Regions from separate parts of the Micromonospora sp. D93 genome, predicted to be linked through region 1. Evidence: riboswitches for the same ligand, from Rfam matches in the RefSeq annotation. Region 1 holds a riboswitch; each other region holds the start of a gene.
The links. Region 1 has a riboswitch for cyclic di-AMP ahead of KBX71_RS29735 (coiled-coil domain-containing protein). Riboswitches for the same ligand answer to the same signal wherever they lie in the genome.
Positions count from the first base shown of each region.

Region 2: linked by a shared signal. The riboswitch ahead of KBX71_RS34565 (NlpC/P60 family protein) and the one ahead of KBX71_RS29735 (coiled-coil domain-containing protein) in region 1 are both predicted to bind cyclic di-AMP.
Region 3: linked by a shared signal. The riboswitch ahead of KBX71_RS05360 (C39 family peptidase) and the one ahead of KBX71_RS29735 (coiled-coil domain-containing protein) in region 1 are both predicted to bind cyclic di-AMP.
Region 4: linked by a shared signal. The riboswitch ahead of KBX71_RS24380 (hypothetical protein) and the one ahead of KBX71_RS29735 (coiled-coil domain-containing protein) in region 1 are both predicted to bind cyclic di-AMP.

Region 1 is NZ_JAGPXW010000037.1:50,669-55,417, reverse strand. Features, by position in the region: gene KBX71_RS29750 (PfkB family carbohydrate kinase) at 1-217, opposite strand, end outside; gene KBX71_RS29745 (SRPBCC family protein) at 390-857, shown strand; gene KBX71_RS29740 (hypothetical protein) at 1,382-1,885, opposite strand; gene KBX71_RS29735 (coiled-coil domain-containing protein) at 2,028-3,092, opposite strand; cyclic di-AMP (ydaO/yuaA leader) riboswitch at 3,098-3,229, opposite strand; gene KBX71_RS29730 (cation diffusion facilitator family transporter) at 3,374-4,291, opposite strand; gene KBX71_RS29725 (AAA family ATPase) at 4,398-4,749, opposite strand, start outside.
Region 2 is NZ_JAGPXW010000009.1:1,107-5,855, forward strand. Features, by position in the region: gene dcd (dCTP deaminase) at 1-166, shown strand, start outside; gene KBX71_RS34565 (NlpC/P60 family protein) at 240-1,280, opposite strand; cyclic di-AMP (ydaO/yuaA leader) riboswitch at 1,294-1,429, opposite strand; gene KBX71_RS12875 (N-acetylmuramoyl-L-alanine amidase) at 1,665-3,647, shown strand; gene KBX71_RS12880 (NlpC/P60 family protein) at 3,702-4,715, opposite strand.
Region 3 is NZ_JAGPXW010000003.1:205,529-210,277, reverse strand. Features, by position in the region: gene KBX71_RS05375 (acyltransferase) at 1-820, shown strand, start outside; gene KBX71_RS05370 (hypothetical protein) at 913-1,311, shown strand; gene KBX71_RS05365 (hypothetical protein) at 1,444-2,214, shown strand; cyclic di-AMP (ydaO/yuaA leader) riboswitch at 2,499-2,640, shown strand; gene KBX71_RS05360 (C39 family peptidase) at 2,884-3,720, shown strand; gene KBX71_RS05355 (alpha/beta fold hydrolase) at 3,858-4,604, shown strand; gene KBX71_RS05350 (CDP-glycerol glycerophosphotransferase family protein) at 4,609-4,749, opposite strand, start outside.
Region 4 is NZ_JAGPXW010000025.1:35,382-40,130, forward strand. Features, by position in the region: gene KBX71_RS24370 (MarR family winged helix-turn-helix transcriptional regulator) at 1-42, opposite strand, end outside; gene KBX71_RS24375 (carbonic anhydrase) at 269-997, shown strand; gene KBX71_RS24380 (hypothetical protein) at 1,056-2,075, opposite strand; cyclic di-AMP (ydaO/yuaA leader) riboswitch at 2,080-2,210, opposite strand; gene KBX71_RS24385 (YibE/F family protein) at 2,377-3,747, opposite strand; gene KBX71_RS24390 (metal-sensitive transcriptional regulator) at 4,047-4,343, opposite strand; gene KBX71_RS24395 (heavy-metal-associated domain-containing protein) at 4,438-4,647, shown strand; gene KBX71_RS24400 (hypothetical protein) at 4,661-4,749, shown strand, end outside.

The DNA.
Region 1 (4,749 bases):
CCACGCCCTCGCTGACCAGTAGCGGCTCCAGCACCTGGCCGATCTCGCCACCGAGGGCTGCGCAGAGCACCACGTCGACACCGAGGGAGATCACCATGCGGGCCTGCCAGACGCCCTGACCGCCGGGGTGCAGGTGCAGCTCAGGGTGGTCGTTGGGCTGGTCCACGGTCACCGTCAGCTGTGGAGTGGGCGCGAAGACCATCACGTGCCCGCTCATCGGTCGTAGCCCTTCACGCATCCACCCTCCGTCACAGCTGGTGATTTCCCATTAGCCGACCGTAGTGCGAACGGTGTGCGAACGCCGGGACAACAGTGCGTGTCCGTCCGGGCGTTGCCAGCCAGACATCGGTACGGGACGATCGGGCGACCAAACGACGGCGGGAGACGGTGTGCTCAGCAGCGATACCTTCAGTTACACCGTTCAGGCCCGATGCTCACCCGCCGAGGCGGCGGCACTGCTCAGCGACCTGACCCGGCAGGGTGAGCTGCATCCGCTGATCGTCCGGGTCCGCCGGGTGCCGCCCCGACCCGGCGCGCAGGCCAGCTACACGATCAACGACCGGTTGGCGGCCGGCCCGCTGCGCTTCCGGACCACCTACCGCGCGGACGTGCTGATCAGCGAGGCCGACGAGATCGTCATGGTGGCCCGCCAGTGGCCGGCCACCACGGTGCGAAACCACACCCGACTGCGCGCCGAGCCGGACGGCCTGGTCCGCATCGACGTCGAGATCACCCTGACCGCCCCGACGCCGCTGTTCCGCTACGCGTTTCGCCAGGCCCAGGCCGCTCACCTAGCCCTGGCCACCCGCCTGGGCGCGGCCCTCGACCGCACCGGCACCCCCCCACCCCCGGCCTGACCCGCCCCGCCCGTCCGGCGCGCTCCACCGCCGGCCTACCCCCGCCCGCGCTCCACTGCCGGCCCGCCGCGCCGGCCGTTGCCCCGCTTCATGATCGTGCTCGATCGTGGATGTAGTGGCCTCGCGGCGCCCGGAGGCCACCACATCCTGGTCAACACAATTGCGTTAGCGAGCGGTTGCTGGGTGCAAGGGCGCGGTGAGCCCAGGTCCGCCAGTCCAGAAACGCCCCGCCCGCGCCGATCTTGCAGTTTCGGTCGCCGATATGCGCCGAATGACCTCTTGTGTCGCGACAGTAAACGCAAGATCGCGGAAGAGGGGCACCCCACCCTCGTCGATCATGGAGTTACGGTGCCGGGTTTGGCTCGATCCGGGCACTTTGCCACCCACCACAAGTCCATGATCGACGGAACAGCGCGGGGTTGACGAACAGCCACTCCGCCTAACGCAACGGTGTTCACATCCTGGTTGCAGCGCGATCATGGAAGCGTCGCGTGTGATCACGGCGCGGTCGACGGCCGATGTGATCAGGTGGTGCGGCCACGGCCCGCGAGGGTGGTTCCGGCGGCGGGACGGCGCCGGCCCCACGGCTTGTACGTGGACAGCACGGTCGCGATGATCATCAGGCTGGTCGACACCGCCGGCGCGATGACCAGGTCGGCGCGATCCCGTGTGGGCAGGGCGGCGCCGACCGCTCCGGCGTGGCGCAGGTTCGGGAGCAGCAGAAACAGCACCAGCCCGACCATCACAGTGGTGAGCACGAGCTTGACCAGCACCCAGCGGTGGCGCAGCAGCCCCCACGGGGTGAGCAGCGAGCTGGCGACTCCGATCAGCCAGACCAGGACGCTCAGCGGCGCGAACAGCACAGTGCCGACCAGGGCCGTGACCGGATAGACCACCCCCGGGTCGGCACCCCGCTGCACGGCGATGCCGAGGGTGAGCAGCACCAGGTCGGTGCCCAGCCAGCCGAGTGAGGTGACGAGGTGCAGGGTGAGCAGAGCCTTGCGGGTGCGGGGTCGGATCCGAGGCATACCGCGATGCTGCCCGCCGGCCCCGGCCGGGTCGTCCGACGAGCGACGACATCAGGGGTACGTCCGGCGACGTAGCCCGGCCCGGACGCAGGTGATGCCTGTGAGTCATCACCGATGGCTCACAGGCATCACGACGCGTGGGTCAGTAGACCGACAGGTGTACGTGGTTGGTGTGGTCGGTCGACGGGGTGCCGTGCGCCCCGCTGTACGACTTCCACCCGCTGCTGGGCAGCCAGATCTGCTTGTACCAGATCACGTAGAGCACGGCGAGCCGGTCCGCGTTGCGGATGAAGTACGCGGCAAGGTTGTTGCCGTAGGTCTTGTCGCCGCCGGTGGCGGCTCCACCGAAGCCGCTCTTCTGTGCGGCGAAGTCGCAGGCCCGACCCTTCGGGTGTTCACCAGAGCCGCTGGGGCGGTGGCACGAGACGTACCGGGTGAAGCCCGCGGCCTTGGCCTGGTTGAGGGCGTGCAGGGTGCGCGGGGTGATGCAGCCGTTGGCCGGCGTGGGGTCGTTGACGCTGCACGACTCGGAGGGCCAGGAGCCGTCCGAGTTGCGCGGTGCGGCCTTCGCGTTGGCGCTGGAGGTGCCCCGGTTGGAGCCGGTGTCGGCGGTGGTCTGCGGCTTGGGCGCGGTGGCCACGGTCAGGGCCCGTTCGGCCTGATCCTTGCGCTTGGCCATCACCGCGACCTGCTTGCGTTGTTCGGTGATCTCGCCGTCCAGGGCGCCCCGGGTGCGGTTGGCCTGGTCCTTGCTCTTCAGCAGGTCGCCCAGCACCCTGTCCTCGTTGGCGGCCACCGCGTCCAGCGCGGCCGCCCGGTCCATGAAGCCTTCGGGAGTGTTGCTGTTGAGCAGCGCCGACATCGCGCCGAGCCGGCCGGTGCGGTACGCCACTCCGGCGATCTCGCCGACCTTGCTGCTGCGCTGGTCGATCTCGACCTCGATGGTCTTCAGCTGGGTGGCGAGCTGCTGCTGCCGTTGTACGGAGGTGTCCAGGGCGCGCTTCGCGTCCAGGTAGCCCTTGCTGGCTGCCTCGAGTTGGGCGCGCAACGCCGGGGTGCCGCCCTCCTCGTCGGAGTCGGGTGCGGCGGCCCGCGATCCGGTTGGGGGAGCGGCCGAGGCGGTGCCGGCCGGAAGCGCGACGCCGAGGGCGAACATCGCGACGATCAGGGCCGCCAGTCGGGCGGCGGGTGGTCGTGCTGGTGCCACTGAGCATGTCCTTCCGTCAGCCGCCGACCGGGTTAGCTGACGGGTTCGGGACGGAAGATCCCTACCGCTGACGCGGATGCACCCCAGAAACATGGTTCCCCGGTTCGCCCAGCTGGGCGATTAGGCGGCGACCACCACCGGCGCCGGGAGGGCGCCGCCTGGTGGAGGCCGGGACCGAGCCTACCGGTGCCGATGGGGCCGCTGCAGCCAATGTGACGGACGGTGCGTGCGTCACCACGGAAAATTACGGCGAAAGCCGAGCAATGTTCCGAAAAGCCCCGTCACCATTCGATGGAGCCACACGCTCCGGAGGCGGCGCCGGGCTCGATCTGCAGTGTCGCGTGCTCGATGCGGAAGTCGTCGTGCAGGGCCGTACGCGCCGCGGTGAGCACCGCGCCGACCTCCGCGCCAGGTGCCATGGTCAGGTGTGCGGAGGCCACATCCATGCCCGAGGTGAGCGTCCAGACGTGCAGGTCGTGCACCTCGACGACACCGGGGACCGCGGCCAGCCGGTCGTGCACGGCGGTCACCTGGAGGTGCTCAGGGGCGGCCTGCACCAGGATGCGGACGGCGGCGCGGGCCAGCCGCCAGGTGCGCGGCAGGATGAACACGCCGATGGCGACCGCGACCAGGGGGTCGGCCCACCACCAGTCGGTGACGGTGATGAGCAGTGCCGCGCCGATGACGCCGAGCGAGCCGAGCAGGTCGCCGAGGACCTCCAGGTAGGCGCCCTGGAGGTTGATGCTCTCCCGGGCCCCGGCGCGCAGCAGGGCGAAGGCGGCGATGTTCGCGAGCAGGCCGAGCACTGCCACGGCGAGCATCGGGCCGGCGATGACCTGGTGCGGATCGCCGAAACGGCGGATCGCCTCGATCACCACGTAGATCGCGACGCCGGAGAGCAGGACGGCGTTGGCCAGCGCGGCGAGCACCTCGAGTCGGTAGAGCCCGAAGGTGCGTTGCGGGTCGCCGGTGGCCCGCCGGGTCGCCGTGATCGCGGCGAGCGCCATCCCGATGCCGAGCACGTCGGTGAACATGTGCCCGGCGTCGGAGAGCAGGGCGAGCGAGCCGGTGTGCAGGGCGACCACCGCCTCGACCACCATCAGGGTGGCGAGCAGCCCGAATGCGGCCCAGAGTCGACCCCGGTGCTGGTGTGCGGCATTGGCGACGGACCCATGGTGGTGGTCATGACCTGCGCCCACGAGAACCACCTTCCGTCGCTGGCCGGGACCCGGTCAAATGTATGCTCACATCGCTATGTGTGCAAGTATATGTGCAGCGCCTCTCACCGACGGCGGTCCGCGCAGGTCAGCCGGTCGAGTCGATGGTGGTGAGCCGCTGGGTGGCCCGGGAGAGCGCCACGTACAGGGTGCGTACTCCGGCGCCCGGATCCGCCCGGATCTCGCTCGGGGCGACCAGCACCACCCCGTCGTACTCCATGCCCTTGGCCTCCAGGCTGGTCACCACCTGCAACCTCGGCGCGCCGAGCGCGCCGAGCCAACCGGCGACCTCGTCGCGGCGGGGGACCGGCGTGATCACCCCGACCGTGCCCTCCACCTCGGCCAGCAGGCCGGCGGCGGCCTCCACTGTCGCGGTCTCCAACCCGGTTGCGGGTACCACCAGCTCGACCGGTTCGACCCCGGTGGAGCGGACGGCTGTC
Region 2 (4,749 bases), on a different contig from region 1:
CACCCTGTGGCCGGGCATGAAGATCGGGCAGCTCTGCATCTTCCGGCTCTCCTCGCCGGCCGAGCACCCGTACGGCTCGGTGGTCTACGGCTCGCGCTACCAGGGTCAGCGGGGGCCGACGCCCAGCCGCGCCTGGCAGCACTGGCGCACCTGGCCAACCCGCTGAGCTTCACCCGCTGTAACAGAACGACGAGGGCCCGCCGCGACGTGATCGCGACGGGCCCTTCGATCACCCGGGGTCAGCCCGGGCGGCCGTAGCTGTGGATCGGGCCGTCGTCGACCTTCTTCATCTTGACCGGTTGACCGGCCTGCGAGGCGTGCACCACCCAGCCGCCGCCGACGTACATGCCGACGTGGTGGATGTCGCTGTAGTAGAAGACCAGGTCGCCGGGGCGCAGGTCGCCCTTGCTGACGTTCTTCGTGACGCGGCTCTGCGCGGCGGCGTTGTGCGGCAGCGACACACCGGCCTTCGCCCAGGCGGCCAGCATCAGCCCGGAGCAGTCGTACGAGTTCGGACCCTCGGCACCCCAGACGTAGGGCTTGCCGATCTGCGCGCAGGCGAACTTGACAGCGGTGCCCGCGGCGCCGCCGGGGTAGCTACCCGGGCAGGGCGCTGGGCGCAGCGGGCCGCCACCACCGCTGCCGTACACCTTCAGCCGCAGCTTCTGCAGGCGGTCGATCTCGTCGTTGATCTGCTTCTTCTTCGCCGCCAGCTGAGCTTCGGTGCGGGCCAGCTGGGCAACCATCTCGTCCAGCGGCGCCTTCTGCGCGGCCAGCTGGTCGCGCAGGTCGGCCACCTGGCGTACGTCCTTCTGCTGGTTGTGCGCGAAGCGGTCGAGCATTTCGAGCTGACCGACCACCTCGCTCGGCGACCGGCTGCCCAGCATCGCGTTGACTGTCGAGACGTTCTCACCCATGTAGGCGCGTACGGCCAGGGCGCTGACCTTGTCCATCGCGGCGTCGACCTGACGCTCCAGCGGGGTGATCCGGGCGGCCAGCGCGTCGGCCTGCTTGCGCTTCGCACCGAGGTCGGTGCGGGTGGCGTTGTGCCGTTCGATGACCGGTTCGAGCTTGTTCCAGTCGGCGTCGATCTGGCGCTCGATCTCGGCGACGGACGGGTCGGCGTGGGCCGCCGTGGCACTGCCGGTCAGGACGACGGCGATGCCGGCCAGCGCGGCGAGTGCGGTGGTGAAGCGGGACCAGCGTGGGCGCGGCACGATCGACGGCGGGCCGGCTGATGCCGACCGCTCGGACGACGGCCGCGGGGCATGGAGTGCCACCGGGGTTCCGTACTCCTTCTTCCTGACCGCCTACCGGGTTAGCTGACGGGTTCGGGCGGGAAGTCGGCGCCCTACCGCAGTGGCTGCGGATTCACCCCGAGGGACCTGGGTCCCCGGTTCGCTCGGAAACGACTCGGCGGTGTCGGTCCGTTACCGCCCGGGCTGGGCGGAGCTGCTGTCGGGCCGACGAATGACCAGAGTAGAGACGCTTGTTACCGATCCGCAACCCGTGCGGCCGTGACACTCCGTACGGATTGGACGAGGTCACCGACCGTGTGTGAAGAATTCTTTCCGCATACTTCGATAGATGGAAAGGTATTGACCTGACCTCCCGGGCGGCGCGATGGTGACCTGACCTCACTCCGCGAGAATCTAGGGGGTTCGATGCACCATCCAACCCTGTCGACCGGCTGGCGGGCACTGCTCGCCGCCACCGTTGTCGCCGCCGCGACCACGGTGCCACTCTCCGCCGGCCCGGCCGCCGCCGCGCCCACCACCGACCGCCAGCAGCAGTACGCCGCCGCGGCCACCGAGTACGGCGTGCCGACCGTCGTGCTGCTCGGCGTCTCCTACCTGGAGTCGCGCTGGGACACCAACGCCGGCACACCGAGCACCAGTGGCGGGTACGGCCCGATGCACCTGACCGACGCCCGGCACGTGGCCGCCCTACCGGGGCGCGGTCACCACGACGCCGGCGCCGAGGACCCACGCGGCGACGACTCGCGTCCCGCCCGGGTGCCCGCGCCCCGGCCCGTCGAGGCCCCCGCGCCGCCCACCGCCGCGTTGCAGACCGTTGACGCCGCCGCCACGCTGACCGGTGCCACCCCCGAGGCACTGCGCACCGACGCGGGCCTCAACATCCGGGGTGGGGCCGCGCTGCTGAGCGCGTACCAACGGGATCTGAACGCGCCGGTCGGCGCGGACACCGACCCGGCGGCCTGGTACGGCGCGGTGGCCCGCTACTCCGGCGCGGACAGTGCCGACGCCGCCGCGGCCTTCGCCGACGAGGTCTTCACCACCATCGGCGCGGGCCAGACCCGGGTGACCGACGACGGCCAGCGGATCACCCTGCCGGCCCGCACGGTGCTGCCCGAGCGTTCCTGGTTGGACCGGCTGGGCCTGCGCCGGCTGGCCCGCCCGGACGGGGTGGAGTGCCCCCGCACCATCTCCTGCGAATGGATCCCGGCGCCCTACGAGGCGTTCGGCGACGGGGACTACGGCAACCACGACCTCTCCGACCGGCCCGCGCGGCAGAAGATCGAGTACATCGTCATCCACGACACCGAGGCGAGTTGGGCGACGACCCTGCAACTCGTCCAGGATCCGACCTACGTGAGCTGGCACTACTCGCTGCGCTCGGTCGACGGGCACATCGCCCAGCACGTGCGGACCACTGACGTCGGCTGGCACGCCGGCAACTGGTACGTCAACGCCAAGTCGATCGGTCTGGAACACGAGGGCTTCGCGGCGCAGGGCACCTGGTACACCGAGGCGATGTACCGGACCTCGGCGAAGCTGGTCCGGCACCTGGCGCTGCGGCTGGGCATCCCACTGGATCGTCAGCACATCATCGGCCACGACAACGTGCCCGGAACCATCCCCTCGACAGTGCGGGGAATGCACTGGGATCCGGGGCCGTACTGGGACTGGACGCACTACTTCGACCTGCTGCACGCACCTCGACTGGACACCGGCACCCCGGCCACCGGGCTGGTCCGGATCGACCCGGACTACGCCACCAACCGGCCGGCGTTCACCGACTGCGTCACCGCGGGCGTGCCGTGCGCGCCGCGCGGCTCCTCGGCGGTGGTGCTGCGCAGCGCACCGTCCGCCGACGCGCCGCTGGTCAACGACATCGCGCTCCGCCCCGACGGCACCCCGAACACGATGGCAGTGTCGGACCACGGGGCCCGGGCCTCCGCCGGGCAGACGTACGCGCTGGCCGGACGGCAGGGCGACTGGACGGCGATCTGGTACCTCGGGCAACGGGCCTGGTTCCACAACCCGGCGTCCGCGCCGACCGCCAGCTGGACCGTCGGCGTCGTGGCCACGCCGAAGCCCGGCCGGGCCACCATTCCGGTGTACGGACGGGCGTACCCGGAGCAGTCGGCGTACCCGGACGGGGTGCCCTACCAGGCGATCTCGTCGCTGCAGTACACCCTGGCCGCCGGGCAGCGGTACGCCGTCGGCGCGGTGCTGGCCGGCGAGTACTACCGGGCCAGCACCGTCGACGGCTCCTCACCGGGTGACTGGACGGTGATTCGCGGCAAGAACCGCTACGCGCAGATCCAGTTCGGTCACCGGATCATGTACGTCGACCTCGCCGACGTGCAGCTGCTGCCGTCCCCGGTGGGCGCGCCCCGCTGAGAAACCACGACGGCCCCCGGTCGGTGACCGGGGGCCGCCGTGTCGCGGGGTGGATCAGCCGGGTCTACGGAACCCGGCGACGGGCATGGTGTTGATGCTGGACACCTGCACCGGTTTGCCGGCACGTGGCGCGTGCACCATTGTGTTGTTGCCCAGATAGAGCCCGACATGACTCAGGCCGGAGAAGAAGAAGACCAGGTCACCGGGCCGGGCGTCGGCTCGCGAAACGGCCTTGCCCTCGTTCCACTGGTCACCGGTGTGGTGGGTGAGGTAGATCCCGGCCGCCTTGTAGGCGTACTGGGTCAGCCCCGAGCAGTCGAACGAGTTCGGCCCGGTGGCACCCCAGACGTACGGCTTGCCGACCTTGCCGCAGGCGGTCTTGATCGCGGTGCGGGCGGCCGCGCTGAACACTCCGTTGATGGTCGGGCAGGCCGCGGTCTTGACGGTGGTCTTCGGCATCGACGCCTCGAGTTGCTTGATCTCGGCGTCGATCTGCTTCTTCTTGGCCGCCAGATCGTTCTGCTGCTTGGTCTGGGTGACGATCAGCGCGTCCAGCTTCTGCTTCTCACCGTCGTACTTGGCACGTACGGCCAGCACACCCTCGACCTCCTTGCGCTCCCGCGCAGCGAGCCGGTCGAGGATGGTGAGCTGCTCGGTGAGCGTGTCCGGCTTGGCGCTGACCAGCAGCGCGCCGATGTCCTGCGACGGGCCCGAGATGTAGTAGCGGGAGGCGAGATCGCCGACCCGGTTGAGCGCCAGCTCGCTCTGCAGCGCCAGCGGCTCGATCTTCTTCTGCAGGTTCGCCGACTTCTGCCGGTTGACCTTCAGCTGCGCCCGGACCTTGTTGTACTGCTCGATGGTGGGCTCCAACTGCTCCCACTTCTTGTCGATCTGCGCCTCGATCTCGTCGACCGTGGGCGCGGCATGTGCCGGCGCGGTCAGCAGACCGGCGCCGACCGCTGCGGCAGCGACCAGGACGAGCACCCGGTGCGCGACGCGGCGCAGGCCACCAGAGCGAGCAGACGCAGTCAGATCGTGACGATGAGGGGGCATGGTTGCCACCGGCACCGACTCCTTTGCAACCGACCGCCGGGCGCCTCGC
Region 3 (4,749 bases), on a different contig from region 1:
GTTCTACAGCATCAACACCGTCAGCTGGTCGCTGTCCTGCGAGTTCTTCTTCTACCTCTGTCTGCCGCTGGCGCTGCCGCTGCTGCGCCGGGCCCGGCCGAAGGTGCTCTGGGCGCTGATCGTCGCGCTGCCGCTGCTGATCCTCGCGCTCTGGCCGGCGCAGGAGTTGGTGCCGGAGGTGAGCCGGTGGTGGTTCACCCAGATCTTCCCGCCGGCGCGGTCGCTGGAGTTCTGGTTGGGCGCGGTGGCGGCCGAGTTGATGCGCCGAGGGCTCTGGCGCGGTCCCAATCTGACAGTGGCCAGCGGAATCTTCCTGGTCACCTGGGTGACGGCCGCGCAGTGGATCCGCGCCGAGCTGTGGACCACGCTGCTCGCGGTCGTGTACCTGTTGGTGATCACCGCTGCCGCGGACGCGGACGTGCGGGGTCGGCGCTCGCCGTGGCGGTCCCGGCCGCTGGTCTGGCTCGGTGAGGTCTCGTTCGCCTTCTACCTGGTGCACGTGCTGGTGATGACGAGCGTGCTGCGCTGGAGCGAGACCTGGGGGATCGGCTTCGCGGGCTGGCGTGGCCCGGCCGTGGTGCTCGGCTTCCTGGTGGCGAACCTGGTCCTCGCCGGGCTGCTGCACCGCTTCGTCGAGACCCCGATGATGCGCCGGCTAGCGCCGCGCCGTCCGGCCCGTCCGGCACCCGTCCCCCGACCACGCACGGCCGGCCACGACGACGCACAGGCCCCCGCGAGCAGCGCCCGCGACGAGGCCGACGGGGCCGCCGACGAGGTCGGTCCGGCCGGGGGTCGATCAACGTACGTCGACAGGCGCTGACAGCGTCCACCCTGGTCAACGGGGTCGGCGCGGCGTGATCCGACACGCCCGTGGTCGGTGCGTCCGGGTCGGCGCGACGGTAGCGTGGGGACGTGCTTCCGGTCGCGTTCACCTGTCCGTTGTGGTGGGTGGCGCGCTGGGCGACGCGGGTGCTGACCAGCCTCGCCGTCGTCGCGGCCCTGACGCTCGGCGCGGGCCCGGCCACGGCCGCCGCGCCAACGTCCAGCCCGGTGCCGGCCCCGAGCGCGATGCCAGCCGGCGGGCCGCTGGCGGCCTCCTTCCGGCACGTGGGGGCGCACAGTGCGGCGATACCGCCGGAGGCCGCCGAGGACTCGGTGCCTGCATGGTCGGTCGACACGTCGGCGGTGCTCCCCGCTGACCGGGGCACCGCCGCGGCGGGGTTGCTGCCGATCCGCGCGGCCGAGTCCGACCGGCTGCCCCTCGTCGACGCTGCGAGCGGCCGGGCCTCCCGGGCCCCACCCCGGCGCTGAGCCACCGGGACGACCGTCCCGTCACCGCGCCCTGTCGACCCACCCGCTTCCTACCCCGCCGACCCGTGGTCCTCCGTGGCCCGCTGGCCGGCGCGGCTCCCATCGCACTGCTCTCTCCCCGAGGTGCCGACCATGGAGACCGTCGTCTTCTACCAGTTCGTGACCGAGGTGCCGCAGGCCGCCGCCATCTGGTCGACCCTGTTCCTGTTGACCCTGGGCCTCCTCACCGTGCTGGCCGCCCGCCCCGAACGGGACCAGCCCACCGACGACCCGCCCCCGGCCGTACCCACAGCGCGGGAGTTGGCCGCCGCCGAGGCCGTCGACAGGCGTCGCTACGCCGAGGAGGTGGCCGTCGCCGCGGCCGGCGCGGCCACCACCGCCCGGCGGCGACGCGCCGCCTGGCTGACCGCTCAGGAGCAGATGGAACGGGCCTGGATCGGGTACGACGAGGCGGACATCGCCGCGCGTCGCTTCGCGGGCGCCGGCGCACTGCCCACTCCGCAGACTCCGCACACCCCCTCCGAGTACGCGGCCCGGGAGCGCTATCTGCACCGCGCGGCGATGGCGGCGTACTGGCGGGGCGATCTGACCATGGCTCAGCTCGGCGACGTGTTCGGGCACCGGCACGGCTGGGATCCCCGACGACACCCGGTCGAGCAGGAGGCGCTGATCAGCCGGGTGATCCGGGATGCGCGGCTGGTCGACTACCAGGTGGCCACCGGCCGCGAGCGGGCCGCCTGGCGCGACGCCGAGTTGGCCGCCGAGTCGGCTCGCACCCTCGCCGAGGAGGCGTACGCGGCGGAGGCCCGGCTGCGTCCGACCCCGGCGCCCACGCGCCAGACGGTGGCCAGGGCGTTGCGTCCCGCCGTCGTGGCACGGTGGCGGCCGGCCCGGGTGGGTTGAGCCCGATCCGTGATGTGAGGCCGGTCACCGGATTGCTGAACCGGACGTCCGGCGCGATCGGCGTCATTGTTCCCGCGATTGTGGTCGCGTTCTTTGCGGCCTGTCCGGTTGTCGCCCGGAGGCGTCACCGTAACCGGTTGTCCCATCGAGTCACATCATCTGCAATACGCGCAGAAATTGGCGCGTCAATTGGGGTTTACGCAGGTGAACCTGGCTTGGCAGGGCGCGAAGTGGCCAGTAGTGTCGTCCCGTCCGGTGCGGTAACCGATCGCAAGACGCGACGCCGCATCGACCCGCTCAATCGTGATCTACGAACCGGGGACCCATCAGTAAGTCCGGGGTGAATCCGCGAGCCACGGCCCGCGGTAGGGCGATCTTCCCGCCCGAATCCGTCAGCTAACCCGGTAGGCGGTGTCGGAAGGAGTCAACTCCTCGTGCAGCACCTTTCCACCCCTCGGTTGTTCCCTCGCCTCCACGGCGCGGCGGTGCGCCCGCTCATTCGTCCAGTGACGGTGAGCTGACCCCCGGGTCATCGCCTTTCCCGCCCGGCCACTCCGGGCGTTCCCCTGAGCGGTTCACCATCCGCGGGCCACGGTCCGCGCGCTGGCGCCTGCCCGGATACCGGTCCGGCCCCGGTGTGCCGCTCTCCCCCCGATCCGTGGAGGACCCGTGAAGCACACCCTGCAGCGTCAGCTCCGCCGCCTCGCCACCGAGCGTCCGTACCAGATCGTCGCCGCCTCCGCCGCGGCCCTCGCGATCGCCACCACCACCGGCGCCCTGCTCACCACGGCCGACGACGCCCCGGCCGGCCAGCGCACCGCGACCACGGTCGCCGAGATGCGCAGCGACGTCGCCGCCTCCCGCGGTGACGTTCGGGACGCGTCCCCCTCGGCCAGCGCCGCGCCGAGCACGGCCGCCCCGGCCACCAGCGCCGCGTCACCCGCCGCCAAGGCCAGCAGCAACCCGGACCTGACCCGGAAGCCGGAGCGGCCGAAGCCGCCCGCGACCAAGGTGCTCGACTACGACTACGAGGCGCAGAACACCTACTACAACTGCGGCCCGGCGGCCACCCGGAACGCGCTCAGCGCCGCCGGCATCGACCGCACCCAGGAGGAGCTCGGCGCCGAGCTGGGCACCACCGAGATGGGCACCAACTCGGCCGAGGACACCACCCGGGCGCTCAACGCCGAGGTGAAGGGCTCCCCGTACCGGACCAGGATGTTCCCCGGCGCGCCCAGCCCGGCACAGATGGACCGGCTCCAGGCCGACGTCGTGAAGGCCATCACCGACGGCCGGGGCGTGGTGGCGAACGTCGTCGGCGACGCCACCGACACCGACGGCGGCTGGCACTCGTACGGCGGTGGGCACTACATCGCCGTCGTGGGTTACAAGGACAACGGTCGCACCGTGCGGATCGCCGACTCGGCGAACCCGGCCGACCCGTCGTACTGGGTCACCACGATCGACCTGGCCAACTGGATCACCAGCCGGGGCTACTCCGCCTGACCCGGGCACACCGACCGCCGCGGGCGTCGTCTCCCACAAGGAGCCGGCGCCCGCGGCATCTTCGCGCGGTGGCAGCCGGGCGTGCGCCGTCGTCGACGACTCTCGTGGCGGGCCGTGAACCGTGGGAGACTGCGGCCGTGGTGGAGAAAACGGGTGGTCACGCCGGCCGCAGGCCGGTCCTGCTGCTACTGCACGGCATGGGCGCGACCGGCGACGTGTGGTTGCCCTGGGCGCCGTACCTCGAGCAGCACTGGCCCGGTCGGTGGCTGGCACCGGACCTCGCCGGCCACGGCTGGGCGCCGCCGCTGCCGTCGTACTCCTTTGTGGGCTTCGCCCAGCAGGTCGCGCAGGCCCTCGCCCCCGACGACCGGCTGGTCGTGCTCGGGCACTCGCTGGGTGGGGTGGTCGGCCTGGCGCTGGCCGCCCGTGACGCCGGAACGCCTGTGGACGCGGTGGTCGGGCTGGGCATCAAGGCGCTGTGGTCACCCGCGGAGCTGACCCGCGCCGCCGAGGTCGCCGCCCGCCCGGTGAGCTGGTTCGCCAGCCGCACCGAGGCGGCTCGCCGCTACCTGCGCGTCTCCGGACTGGCCGGCCTGCTGTCACCGGACCACCCGGTGGTGGACGCCGGTCTGCGGCAGGTCGACGGCCGCTGGCGTCTCGCCATGGACCCGACCGCCTTCGCCGTCGGCGAACCCGATGTGGCCGCGCTGCTCGCGGCGACCGACGTGCCGGTGGTCCTGGCGCGCGGGGAGAACGACCCGATGGTCACCGACGAACAACTCAAGGAGTACGGCGTACCTGTCGCCACGCTGCCGGGTCTGGGCCACAACGCGCACGTGGAGGACCCGGCGGCGGTGCTGGCGCTGCTCGACAGGTACCGCTGAGCGGCTAGGCCGACGCCGACGCGGTAAGTGTCTCCGCGGGCGCCAGCTCCCGGCGGGCGGCGGTCAGGAACATCTCCGCGTACGACTCGGCCGGGAAGTCACCCAGGTAGCGGCGGCGGGTGGCCCAGCGGGCCTCGGCCAGCGG
Region 4 (4,749 bases), on a different contig from region 1:
GTTCCGCCCGCCGTCGGTGTCGCCCGTCACCGTGCTCGCCATCGTCTGACCGCCTTTCGGGGTGTCCGCCTGCCCTCGGGAGAGTCTGGTCCGCCCTGCCCCGTCACGGTTGCCCAGGGGGCGGCCGGGGTCAACGTATGAAATCTAAATCACGCATATCTTGACGCATCTTACGGTACGTGTGACGGTGGAGCACGAGCCAGCGCCCGCCACCCGGCCGGCGGCGAGCCGGCTTGACCAGGTCAGACGCGTCGAGACGAGGTGCGGGATGAGTCATACCGGGAGCGTCGGCGGTCAGCCGGGTTCGCAGCGGATCACCGACCGGGCGTCCGCGCTCAGCGAGCCGACCCTGGCGTACGCCGAGCTGGTCGCCGGCAACCGGCGCTTCGTCAGTGGCGCCCCCCGCCACCCCAACCAGGATGCCGGGCGCCGCGCCGCCGTGGCCGACGGGCAACACCCGTTCGCGGTGGTCGTCGGCTGTTCCGACTCCCGGCTGGCCGCCGAGATCATCTTCGACCGGGGGCTGGGGGACCTGTTCGTGGTCCGCACGGCTGGACACACCGCCGGCCCCGAGGTGCTCGGCAGTGTCGAGTACGCGGTGACCGTGCTCGGCACTCCGCTGGTGGTGGTGCTCGGCCACGACTCGTGCGGTGCGGTGCAGGCCGCCCGAGAGTCCGCGGCGACAGGTACCGCACCGAGTGGGCATCTGCGCGCGGTGGTCGACGCCGTGCTGCCCAGCCTGCGCCGGGCCGAGGCCGAGGGCGTGGACGACATCGACGGCATCGTCGACATCCACATCGCACAGACCGTCGAGACGCTGCTCGGGCAGTCCCCCGTGCTGGCCGAGGAGGTGGCGCGGGGGCGGTGTGCGGTGGTGGGCGTGTCCTACCGGCTAGCGGCCGGAGCGGTGCGCCCGGTGGCCGCCGTGCCGGCTGGCTTCGCGACGCTGGACGCCCCGGCCGAATCGACCGACCCGGCTGCCCCTGCCGCCGTCTGACGCGACGAGGGCCGCTCCGCGTCACGCGCGGAACGGCCCTCGACCGGGATCGTGCGGGTCAGAGCAGCGACATGTGGACGTGGTCGGTGTGGTTCGACGGTCCGCTGTACGAACTCCAGCCGGTGGCCGGGAACCAGATCTGCCGGTTCCAGATCACGTAGTAGATGCCGAGACGGTCGGCGTTACGGATGAGGAACGCGGCGACGTTGTTGCCGTACGTCCGGGTGTCGTTGTTGTGCCACGGTGAGAAGCCGCTCTTCTGCAGCGACCAGTCGCAGGCGCGGCCCTTCGGGTGCTCCCACGGCCCGCCGGAGCGGTAGCAGCCGACGAACCGGTTGAAGCCGGCCGCCTTGACCTCCTTGTACGCGTGCAGCGTGCGCGGCGTGATGCAACCGGACGTGGTGGGGTCGTTCTCGCTGCACGACTGGGGCTTCCAGTCACCGTCGGCCGTGCGACCCGGGCCGATCTTCGCGACCTTGGAGGTGGCGTCCACCAGGCCGCCGGTGAAACCCTTGCCGCCGACGAGGGAGAGCGCCTTGTCGGCCTCGCTCTTGCGCTTCGCCATCAGGGCGGTCTGCTTCTGCTGTTCGCGGACCTCGGTGTCGAGGGCCAGCTTGGCCTGCTCGGCGCGGGCCTTCACCTCGTTGACCTCGGAGAGCTTCTTCTCGTTGACCATGTTCATCTCGTCGAGCATCCCGGCACGCTGGACGAACGAGTCGGGCGCGTCGCTCTCCAGCAGCAGCGCGACCGCTCCGATCCGGCCGGTCCGGTACGCCTGGGCGGCGATCTGCGCGACCTGCGGGGCCAACGCGTCCAGGTCGGCCTTTGCCCGGTCGACCTCCGCCGCCAACTCGCCCTGCCGCTTCTTGGACTTGTCCAGCTTGGACTTCGCGGCGGAGTAGTCGCGGTTGGCCTGCTCGATGACGTCGTTGAGCAGCTTGGGCTCGCCGTCCTCCTCGTGCCCGGACGGTGTGGGGGTCGTCGGGGCGGCGTGCGCCGGGAGCGGCCCGGCGAGCACTGTCAGTGCGGCGATCACGGCCACCACGGGAGTCAACCAGCGGCGTAGGGGTGCCGTCACAATGTTCCCTTCCGTCGACCGCCGACCGGGTTAGCTGACGGGTTCGGGGCGGAAGTGGCCCCTACCGCTGACGCGGATTCACCCCAGGTACCTGGGTCCCCGGCTCGCCGGTTGGCGATTGGGCGGTGGCACCGCAGGCGCCGCTTCGCGCCTTCATCGGTAACCGGCAGCGAGGTTACCCGAGAGTCGACCGGGTGAGCTACGCCTGGATGCCGACCAAAAGCGTCATTTCGCCATAGCGTTGAGTGACCAGTGACGTGGTTCTCAGGGTGGATGCCCGATCTGGTCACGCTGAGGAGTGTCACCATGCCGTATCCGTGCTCCTGTTCGACTCCGGCCACCTGTCGGTGGCCTGGGATGGGGGTGCGGTCCGCGGCTGGTCCGGCTCGTCGGAGCCGGCGGTTCGCGGTGAGCTGAGTGCGGCGAGTGCCTCGGTGCGGTCCGGCTGGGGTCGCCGGGCGGGAGCATCGGTGGACGGCGTCGCATCGGTGCGGCCGGCTGCGGTCACCACTGCGGCCAGCCCGGTGGTCAGCGGCACGGCGGCGATCAGACCGAGGGTGGCGACCGCGCTGCGGACGATCTCCTGCGCGAGGAACTCACTGGTGAGGATCTGCCCGATCGGCCGCGAGTCGGCAGTGAGCAGGAGCAGCAGGGGCAGCGACGCGCCCGCGTACGCCAGCACGATGGTGTTGACTGTGGAGGCAATGTGCGCGCGGCCGACCCGGGTGGCCGCACGGTACAGCTGCAACCGGGTCAGGCCGGGGTTGGCGTTCGCCAGTTCGGTGACGGTGGCCGCTTGGGTGACCGTCACGTCGTCGAGCACACCGAGCGATCCGATGATGATTCCGGCGAGCAGCAGACCGTGCAGGTCCACGTCGCCCTGGAACATCGACAGGGTGGTGGCGTCCTCGCTGCCGAAGCCGGTGAGGTGGGTCGCGGCCGTGGCGATGGTGGCGAGCACGCCGGTCAGCACCAGGCTGCCCAGGGTGCCGAGCACCGCGACCGAGGTCTGTGCGGAGACCCCGTGGGTCAGATAGAGCACCACGAACATGATCAGGGCCGCGCCGACCACCGCCACCAGCAGTGGTGACCTGCCGGCGCCGATGCCGGGCAGCACGAAGGTGAGCAGGATGGCGAAGCTGGCGGCCAGCCCGGCGAGCGCGGCCAGACCTCGCCACCTACCGAACGCGACGATCGCGGCCGCGAAGACCACCGCCAGCCACACCATCGGGGTGCCGCGTTGGTGCTCGGCGATGTTCCAGTTGCTCGTGGTGGGATCGGTCGGGTCGGCCAGTTCGACAAGGATGACCTCGTCGCCGACCTCGACCCGGGGTGCGCCGGGTCCGTCGGGCACCGGCGTCTGGACCTGCTGGCCGGCGGTCGGCCCGTCGTCCACCCGGACGTCGACGGTGCCGCACCGCCCGTCGCCGACCCTCGGCGTGCCCTCGGGAACCGACGGCACCGGCGGGCACGGCTCGCTCACCACCCGGGTGACGGTGCCGGGGTAGCGCGGCACGTCCGCACCACCATCGGTCTGCGGTGACCCGCCGCGCGGCCAGAGCAGCGCCGCGGCCAGCACGGTGGCGACGAAGAGGGGTACGACCGTCAGGACGAGGATCCGTCGCACCCGTGGTGGGGCGGACGGAGCAGGGTGAGTGTGGTCGGCGGCCAAGGCGGGACTCCCAACGATCCGGTGCGTGGTACGGGTCAGCGGGCCGGACGGTTCACCGTTTCGGTGGGAAACGCGGCGGACGGCGGGGCGGATCGCTGCCTGATCAACGCTTGATCACGGACGGTCAGTGCTCGGCTCGGTCGGCCGGGGGCGACGCCACGTGGTGGTGTCGCCGGTGCCCGACTGTGCAGCGGCATACGGAAGACCATCGTGGGAGATGCTAGCCAGCCGACCCGGGGCTTGCAGGTCGTGGCGGAGTGTCGGGCGGTCGAACAGCCCGCGCGGCGGCCCCCGGGCCGTCAGCCGCGCTTCATGAGCCGGCCGACCGCCGCCATCATCTCGGTGGCCATCTCGTCGGCCCGGCCCTCGGCGGCGCCCTCGTGCATGCAGTGTCGGGCGTGCCCGTCGAGCAGCCCGAGGGCCACCTTGTCGAGGGCGGCCTGGATGGCGGAGATCTGGGTGAGCACGTCGATGCAGTAGCGGTCGTCGTCGACCATCTTCTCGATGCCCCGGACCTGCCCCTCGACGCGGCGGAGCCGCGCGAGCAGCTGGTCCTTGCTGGCGGTGTATCCGCGGATCGGGGTGGGTGCGGTCATGTCGACCAGGATAGCGTACCCCCAGGGGGTATGGTACGGTCGTGGTCTGATGAGATACCCCCACGGGGTACCGGTACCGTAAGGAGACGATCCGATGGTCAACACCACGTACCAGGTGCAGGGCATGACCTGTGGGCACTGCGTCAGCGCGGTGAGCGCCGAGGTCGGCGCCATCACGGGCGTGCGTGAGGTCCAGGTCGACCTCGCGGCCGGCCGGGTCACCGTCAGCAGCGACCAGCCGCTGGACACCGCGGTTGTCCGGGCCGCCGTCGACGAGGCCGGCTACGACCTCGTCGACGCGTGATCGGAGGGCCGGCGTGCGTACGGTGACGAGACTGGCCGGGTTCGCCGTCGGCCTGGCGGCGGTCTTCGGCGCGACGTACGGGGTCGGCCGGGTCGTCGACCC